DNA from 2 places in the Cytobacillus sp. GQ23 genome. Region 1 is predicted to be linked to the other one. Evidence: predicted binding sites of a transcription regulator. Region 1 holds the regulator's gene; the other holds the start of a gene.
The links. The regulator LexA, encoded in region 1, represses DNA repair genes until DNA is damaged. The targets are predictions, from matches to a motif close to CGAACATATGTTCG.

Region 1 (4,209 bases):
ACGATTGTAACGCCTTTCAGCGTGTTTAACATGCCTGAGCGGAAAGTCTCCAAATACTCTTTGCGCAGCGAGGTCTGTTCTTTCGCTTCTGCTTCAGTCAGTCCGGATTCCTTGGCCTTCTTTGCCAATTCATTAATTCGGGCAAGTTTTTGTTTAGGCAGCATTTATTAAAACTCCTTTATATCAAAAGTTTACCTTTGAATAATCTGATGGAAGTTTTTATTATACAGCAGCTTCAGTTATGGAACAATACTGAAACTCAAATGCCATCATACTAAAAATGAGCACTTTTGACAAGAAAAGTGCTCTACTCTGAAAGTGAATCAATATATTCTTTATACCTTCTGTGGACAGTTGCTTTGGAAATATTATAGCCGAATCCCCTTAATGTCGCAGCAATCTCGGCAAATGTTAACTCGTTTTTCCTCAGCCGGATAATTTCCTCTATCGGCACCTCTATTCTTTCCCTGCCGCCACTTGCTCCCTGATTACTTAGGTTTTTCTCGGGCCTGTACCCTTTATCAACAGCCCGCTGCATGCCGCGTCTAATTTTGATGTTATGCAGCTTTCTCTGATACTCCTCTACCATTCCTACTATGCTCAGGACCATCGAATCTGATTCTGAAAGCTCCAGTTTGCCATTATTCGAGATGCTGTATAACTGGACTTCTTCTTTTAAAATACAATGGAGGATCGCAATTTTGGCATTCCCCCTCCCCAGCCTGGTTTCATCCTGGATGAGGACCACCTTTATCTCCTTGTTTTTAATTAAGTCTAAAAGCTCCAATATACCGTCCCTTTCAAGATCGTATCCGCTTGCCTGTTCGCGGATGACCTTGACTACTTCAAAGCCATTTTTTCCCGCCAGGTTCAAAAGCTCTTCTTCCTGCCTAGAAAGGGACGTTTCCTGAGTTTCCTTTGTTGTACTAACTCTGCAGTAAATAATTGCTTTCATAACTTCTCCTTATTCGTTAAGGTCTGAGCTGGCAAGCTCTTTATATGGCTGGTCATCCAGAGCTTTTACTGGAATGACAATTTCATCACCCGGAAAAATCCTTCCTGCCGCTATCCCATTATTTTGTTCAACCCAATTAATAAATTGATCTGTTGACATTGAATGCTCGGCAGAAAAATTTTCAGCAATCTTCCATAATGAATCCCCTTCTGCAACAGTGACTTTCACAAACTTTTCCGTATCAGGTGCTTCTATCTGTATGAGCATTATAAGCGATGCCGCCAAGCTCAAAACGAAGAGAATAATAGCATAAGAATATGATTTCCACAATTTGTTCAGCATAATTAACCACCCTCAAGAGAATATATGTTCGCATTTGATGTTTTTATTATAGACCGAACGTTTGTTTTGTGTCAATAAAAATTCGAACTTATGTTTGTATCATATGGTAATTGATGCTATAATTGAGACAACAAAAACACATACGAGGTGCGTAAAGATGGTGAAACTATCAAAAAGGCAGCAAGATATATTGGAGTTTATTAAAGAAGAAGTTAAGTTGAGAGGATATCCTCCTTCTGTAAGGGAAATTGGGGAAGCAGTCGGCCTGGCTTCAAGCTCAACTGTTCACGGTCATCTCGCCAGGCTTGAAAGCAAAGGGCTGATCCGCAGAGACCCTACTAAACCGCGCGCCATTGAGATTTTAGATATGGACGAAGCTTCAAATATCCCCAAGATCAGTGCAGTCAATGTTCCGATCGTTGGTAAAGTAACCGCAGGGCAGCCGATAACGGCAATTGAAAATGTTGAAGAATATTTTCCGCTTCCGGAAAGAATGGCACCTGCTGACGAGCATGTATTCATGCTTGAAATCATGGGAGAAAGTATGATTGAAGCAGGGATCCTTGATGGAGACTATGTAATCGTAAAACAGCAGAGCACTGCCAATAATGGAGATATCGTAGTTGCCATGACAGAGGAAGACGAAGCAACTGTTAAGAGATTCTTTAAAGAAAAAGACTTTATTCGTCTACAGCCAGAAAACTCCACAATGGAACCGATTATTCTCCGCAATGTTTCTATTCTTGGGAAAGTGATAGGCGTATACCGTCATATGCATTGATAGATTGTTAAAAAGCAGGCACCTCAGCCTGCTTTTTGTTTTTTTCCAATTTCAAGAAGGATATCAGTTCCTATTACCTGGTACTATCAGCAAAACGGTACGAAAGTAACTGATACTTTTCTTTTAGCATAAGGTTACAGTCATGTATGACTAATTTATCATTCAGAAAATTCGGTATTTTTATGCATATTATTTTATATTCATTTTCTATATAATGGTAATACACCGAGAATCAACCTAAGGTCGCTTTTCAAAAAATCTCGACTTTAGGAGTGTGAAGAAAAAATGTTTTTGAACATTACCTTCGCTTTGTTGATTGGTGGGCTGGTTGGTGTCGTTGGACATATTCGGAAAGAAGGCAAAATGGTTAAACCCAGAAGGACAAAAAAATTCATCTATCTGGGGGTCTTTGAAGAGGTAATCATGGGGGCTTTAGCGGCTGTTTTTTTGGTCGTTTCTTCAGATCCTGACTCTGCCTTAAAGGTAGTTCTCCTGGCAGTGATTGCAGGATTTGGAGGAGATGCACTGCTGACATGTCTCGATTTCTTAAAAATAAGACATAAAGAATAGAGAGATGCAGACGATATTTCTAGAAAAACCTCGTTCATCGCTGAGCGGGGTTTTTTATGTGCTCACTTGCGGAATCTTAAGTTCCCTAACTTTCAAAGTCATTTTTGTATGGATAACAATATGAAAAAAGCTTAGACTCTTCATTCAAAAAAGTCACGTTTTCTTGAATGAAGAGCACAGCAAGCTCGGTCAACTGTAAGGTACTCAATAATGTTGAAGGCTATTTATCTGGCCATTGTCGATTCTCTTACTAACAAACTTGGTTCTAGCTGAATTTTCTTTCTCTCAGATAATGGAACTTTCCCTTCAATCTTATCAATTAATATTTCACATGCCTTTCTCCCCATTTCAATAATGGGAGTAGAAATCGTGGTAAGCGGCGGATCTATTATGGACCCTAAGTAAACACCTTCATAGCCGCTTATGGAAATATCATGCGGGATAGAAAGACCTAATTTTTTGACAATCACATAGACAAAGGATGCCGTAATATCATTACAGACAAATAATGCTGTCGGACGATTGGTTTGTTTTAAGCACTCTAATAGCTGCGGATTCTCAGCCATAACTGTTTTGGAATCCGTATGATTATAGTTCGCTAAATTAAAAGGAACGAATAAATGCTCTTCAATAGGCAATCCATTTTCTTTTAAAGCATTTTTATAACCTTGCATTCTATTCACAACTTCTGAGGACGACTCTAAATGCTTATCGAATACAAATGCAATTTTCTTATGCCCCAGTTCAATTAAGTGCTTGGTCATTTTATAGCCGCCGGCAAGGTCATCACAAACCACATGATCAGCCTCTAATTCCTTGAAATACTTTGTATATAATACAAATGGAATGTTTGATTTTTGCAGGCGTTTATACGTCTCCACTTCATTGCAATGAAAAGCAAGAAATCCATCTACCATCATATGCCTGTATTTTTCAATAAGAGACTTCTCTACCTTGCTATCACATTCTGCAGGGCCAATGGAGATTGTATAGCCCCTTTCCATTGCATAGGGAATCGCCCCTTTAAGAAACTGATTTTGGTAATCATCATGTAAATAACCGCCTATTAGAAGGCCGATAATATGTGAACGGCCGCTATTTAGCCCCTGAGCCATACGATTGGGTATATATCCCAATTCAGCAGCTATATCTTTAATTTTATTAGCCGTGCTGGCACTGATCGATTTATCACCTCTAAGGGCTAAGGAAACGGTCATTTTTGACACACCAGCAATTTTTGCAATATCTTCTAATTTTACACGCTTCTTGATGGAACTCCCCTCCGACCATTGATGCCATTTAAGAATAATTGTATTATATCTAGCAATGCTTGACAATTTTATTTGAAGTTAATACCACTTATGTTTTTTAAAAATTCAGAATTTAATTGAGCATAACATATATTTATGGTAAACTAAAATTGTTACTTTACCGTTAAAGTAATCGTTATTTATTTTTTGTTAATCTACTTTACCGGTAAAACCAACGCAGTCATATAAAAAAAGGAGTGGATTGGTTGAAAACTAAATTGAAAGGCGCATCTATAATACTTACTAGTGCA
Region 2 (4,209 bases), on a different contig from region 1:
ACCCCATAGACCGAATCATGCTCATACTGAAATTCCAAATAATCATTCCATGTTTCATCCGTAACATTTTCCACTATGATTTCTTCCTTTACATGGACTTCCGGAAAATCACCCGGAAGGATGGCAAATAACTCTAAGAAGCCAATTGTATAATCCTCATCTTTCTGAAAGTACGCCAAAAGCTCTTCAGAAAGCTCCTCGTCATCCGGAAAATAAAATCTAACATGCTTTTGGCCATATTTCTGATGAAAATCCCGCAGATACTGATGCGCCTCCTCAAACTCCTGAACGGAAGGCATTCTTTTAAAGGAAATAAAATTGCTGTCATACTGAAGGAGCATGTCAGGGTTATGGTTGTGAATAAATAGTTCATTTTCGAGAACTGTATGTCCCGGTTTATAAATATCTTGAAAAGTAATCTTTTCCATCGGTTTCTCCTGCAATTATTTTAAAGGTATTTATACTCTTTATCTGTTATAAGCACATCATGACAGCGCAGCAGACTTTCCTTTAATTCCAGAGGGGTGCTGCAGTTATCATAGGCACACAGGGAAATCAGGCCCTGCTGAGCAATGGCTTTGTCTATATTCTTTTCATATTGTTCCACTAATGGAATGTAGTCCTTCACATTTCCCCATTCGACCAGACCCCATGTAAATATCTTATGGCTTCTATCTAAATAAGGCTGAATGTTTTTAAGAAAAAAACTGAACACTGTATCAGGATTAAAATTACCGTTGGTGTAATAAAAATCATAATTATTCATAAAGTGAACCCTGCTTAATTCCTCTTTTCCTAACAAATTAGTTAATTCTTTATCAATATGAAAATAATGGCGGTCATTATCCACAAACAAGACATGTCCGCCGCATCTTATACCGGCAGTTATGTAGGAGACCGCATTTTGGATATAGCAATCCATGTCATCATAGTGGTAAAGAATATGGCCTCCGTTAGACTTTTGCATATCCTCAATTAAATCCGTTAACAATTCATTCATTGATAAGTCCCCTTATAACGAAAAAATGTTTGATGTAATATACCGCTCACTCCTTTCCTCCATTATATCTAAAAATTGAAAATTATGCAGGTTTTGCGGTCAATATAAAAACCCGGGGAGAGTTCCCCGAGTCTGCTGCAATATTAAACTAATTCCCCATAGAGTTATTCTCCGCGTGAGGAGGCTGTTCAAGCCAGCTTTTCTGAATCATTAAATTCCCAGCGTCTTCTGAAAATGCAGTTACTTTCATGATAGACTTAGCATAAAGAAGAGCCAGATCCCGTCTTCCATTAACAGCAGCCGAATTGGCAAATGATCTGATTTTCATGGAGAACATGTCTGCCTTATGGAACAGCATCAATTTATCGGAAAAAGGAGCAAATGCAGAATCTGTAACTAAATGGTCTAATACCGAGGGAGACGGCAAATTCTCTTTATGAAGCTTTTCTCTCAACTGGTCGACTGTTTTTTCTGTTATCTCCAATCCTTTTATTAGCAGGTTTTGTACCTTTACATCTTTTGCTACCTGTGAAAAGCCGATTAAGAGCGCTTTGCTGGTGACGTTATTTTCTATATTATCGTATAAATGTGTTATTTCGAGTGCATGCAATGGCCGCACCTCTCCTAAAAAACCTTTAAAATAACTTGGATTTTCTATAAATTTCACTTTATTAGGCACACGCAGCCAGGGAGGCTTTATGAGCAAGCCCTTTTCGATTAACACCTTGTTGATCTGTACCAGAAGCTCCCCAGTTGTCGTTGATGCACTCATAAAAAAATCAAGAACATCTTCCCTCATAACTAAAGGTATTGCGACCCCGTACAGGCTTAATCCCGCCTTGGCTGCATATTTTATGTAATGCAAAAAAAATTCGTCTTCAAACAGTCTTGGAGCATCAAGATTAACATCCTTGTCTGTAAAGCCTATGGGAATCGGAAAATCTTCCTGTTCTAAAATAGCTGATATATCATTCAAAAAAGATTCACTTAAATAAAGCCCGTTTTGGAGGACAAATTTAATATCTTTGTCTTCAACATGCTTAAGGAAATAGCGCAGAATATTTGCTGACATGCTATTCCCCATATACGTTGCCCACAGCTTACCCATTTCCGCAGAGGTCAGCTTTTGGCCCTTATCAAATTTTTCTGTTTTGAGCTTTAGCGGCTTCAGCTTATACATAAACAGCTCCTATTGGTCATTTTTCAAATAGCTTTTCACCATCTAACAAAGATTATTCATTCTTCCACTACTGCCCCGGCTATTTCGTCAAAGCTGATCTTCTCAAGATCCCCGCTCTCCAATTCCATATAGATCTTTCTGCTTATGCCATCCAGTCTGTTTATTCTCCCTTTATACTCGCGGAAAAATCCGTCCCTCCAGACTTTTACTTTCAACTGATAAGCAAATTCCATTGCATAATGAATTTTGTTTTCAAACTCCTCCAATTCGTATTCATCAATTTGGGGCTTGCTTTGCGCCAGTTGTTCCCTTTCCAAATTCTTTAGCATCGCCCGATGTTCCGGCATGAAGTGAGCAGGCTGCCATTTTATTTTTCCTCTATCTTTTAGCGGCATAATAAATCCCTCCATACCCTATTATAGAACATTTGTTCTGTTTTTAAACCAAAAAATCAGAAATTGCTTAAGTTGGTTCATTTGGATAATAAAAGTACGAATGGTAAAATACATTTTAACTCTCTAAAAAAGATTGGTGAAACAATGAAGCAGCTGCAAACTAAACACAGGTGGCTCGGACGCATGCTGGCATCCGACCCCGGACTTATCCGATTTCAAAAAGCCGGACGGGCTACATTAAGTTTAATGGCGTCAGTCTTTACAACTTTATTTCTTATGAAATTGGCTGGTGCCGATGCCGCTGGTGCCCTTACTCCGGCAATTGTTTCCGGAATGGCCGGCATGCTTGGCATCATGATTGTGATGGATGACTCTAAAAAAGGGAAAATGCTCACAACCGGCTTGCTGGGATTTTCAGCTATAGCGGGGATATCGATCGGTGCACTGCTGGCAGAAAGCACAATCTTTACCGATATTTCAATGGCTCTAATAATATTCTTAAGTTTTTACTTAACCCGCTTTGGGGTTCGCTATTTTTCATTATGCATGATCGGATTCATGACTCTTTATTTCTCATCTATTCTGAAATTATCGGGCAGTGAGCTTCCCTCCTTTTACTTCGGCATCTGGATTGGGATCTCGTATGCTTTCCTGTTTAATTTCATCCTTTTTCAGAACACCTCGAAAAATCTGAAAAGAAGCATCCGCTCCTTTCATTTCCAAAGTAATTTAACATTCAATCTCTTAATTGAGGGGATTCAGGAAAAGAGCATGACTGCTCATCAGCGGGAAGAATTGCGGAGAAACGTGCTGAAGCTCAGGGATTATGCTGTAATCGTGTCTGAGTATATCAATGAGGATGATGTACAAAAATTGTGGCCCGGGCTGACCCCTTCTCAGCTGAGATTATATATCTTTGATACGGGAATGCTGATTGAAACCCTGACTGATTCCATCCGGAGCTTAAAAAAAGCGAATGCCCTTGACATTGATGAGCTAAGAAACCTTCTGGTATGGGTCACCCGCTCTCTGCGTGACGCTGAAGTTCTTGCACATAAATATGAAGAACAAAATCTCCGTGAAGCAGAGCTTGCTGTACAGGCTCTTCGCCTGCTGATAATGGATTTGTTCAACAGGGAAGACAAACCGGCAGGATGGCTTTACTTAATCAGGCGGATTGAGTCCCTTGCAAACCATGTCATTGAGGGTGGCATAACCATACAGCAGGCTCTTCATAAAGTAAAAGACAATGAAATAAAGGCAGCTGAAGAGACACCGGATGGAGAAGAAACATCTACAGAGGATAAGAGCATAAAACCTTCCACCAAAAAGGCGTTTCAGGCATTGACTGCTGCCATCATATCCATCATAGCCGGGCAGATTCTTTCGCCTGACCAGCCATACTGGGTTCTTTTGACCGCCTTTATCGTATTACTCGGAACCGAGTCAATCGGGCGCATATATACAAAAGGTTTTCAGCGCTCAGTTGGAACGATTTTAGGGGCAGTGATTGGATTTACGCTTGCCAGAGTGGTCAGCGGGCATTCTGTACTGGAAATCACGCTCATTTTTGCAGCGGTTTTCTTCTCTTTTTATTTATTTGAAGTGTCTTATACATTAATGAGCATGTTTAT

Region 2: AC6CHU_RS25030 (YolD-like family protein) is a predicted target of LexA. The motif match lies at 2,601-2,614, and genes of this name have one in related genera.

Annotation. Positions count from the first base shown of each region.
Region 1 is NZ_JCAXER010000007.1:44,976-49,184, reverse strand. It holds gene AC6CHU_RS07625 (DUF896 domain-containing protein) at 1-164, opposite strand, end outside; gene AC6CHU_RS07620 (YneB family resolvase-like protein) at 308-955, opposite strand; gene yneA (cell division suppressor protein YneA) at 965-1,297, opposite strand; gene lexA (transcriptional repressor LexA) at 1,455-2,078, shown strand; gene AC6CHU_RS07605 (DUF4257 domain-containing protein) at 2,364-2,648, shown strand; gene AC6CHU_RS07600 (LacI family DNA-binding transcriptional regulator) at 2,873-3,985, opposite strand; gene AC6CHU_RS07595 (glycoside hydrolase family 183 protein) at 4,165-4,209, shown strand, end outside.
Region 2 is NZ_JCAXER010000048.1:5,090-9,298, reverse strand. It holds gene AC6CHU_RS25045 (GNAT family N-acetyltransferase) at 1-428, opposite strand, end outside; gene AC6CHU_RS25040 (MEDS domain-containing protein) at 449-1,000, opposite strand; gene AC6CHU_RS25035 (DUF3231 family protein) at 1,149-2,180, opposite strand; gene AC6CHU_RS25030 (YolD-like family protein) at 2,237-2,575, opposite strand; gene AC6CHU_RS25025 (FUSC family protein) at 2,720-4,209, shown strand, end outside.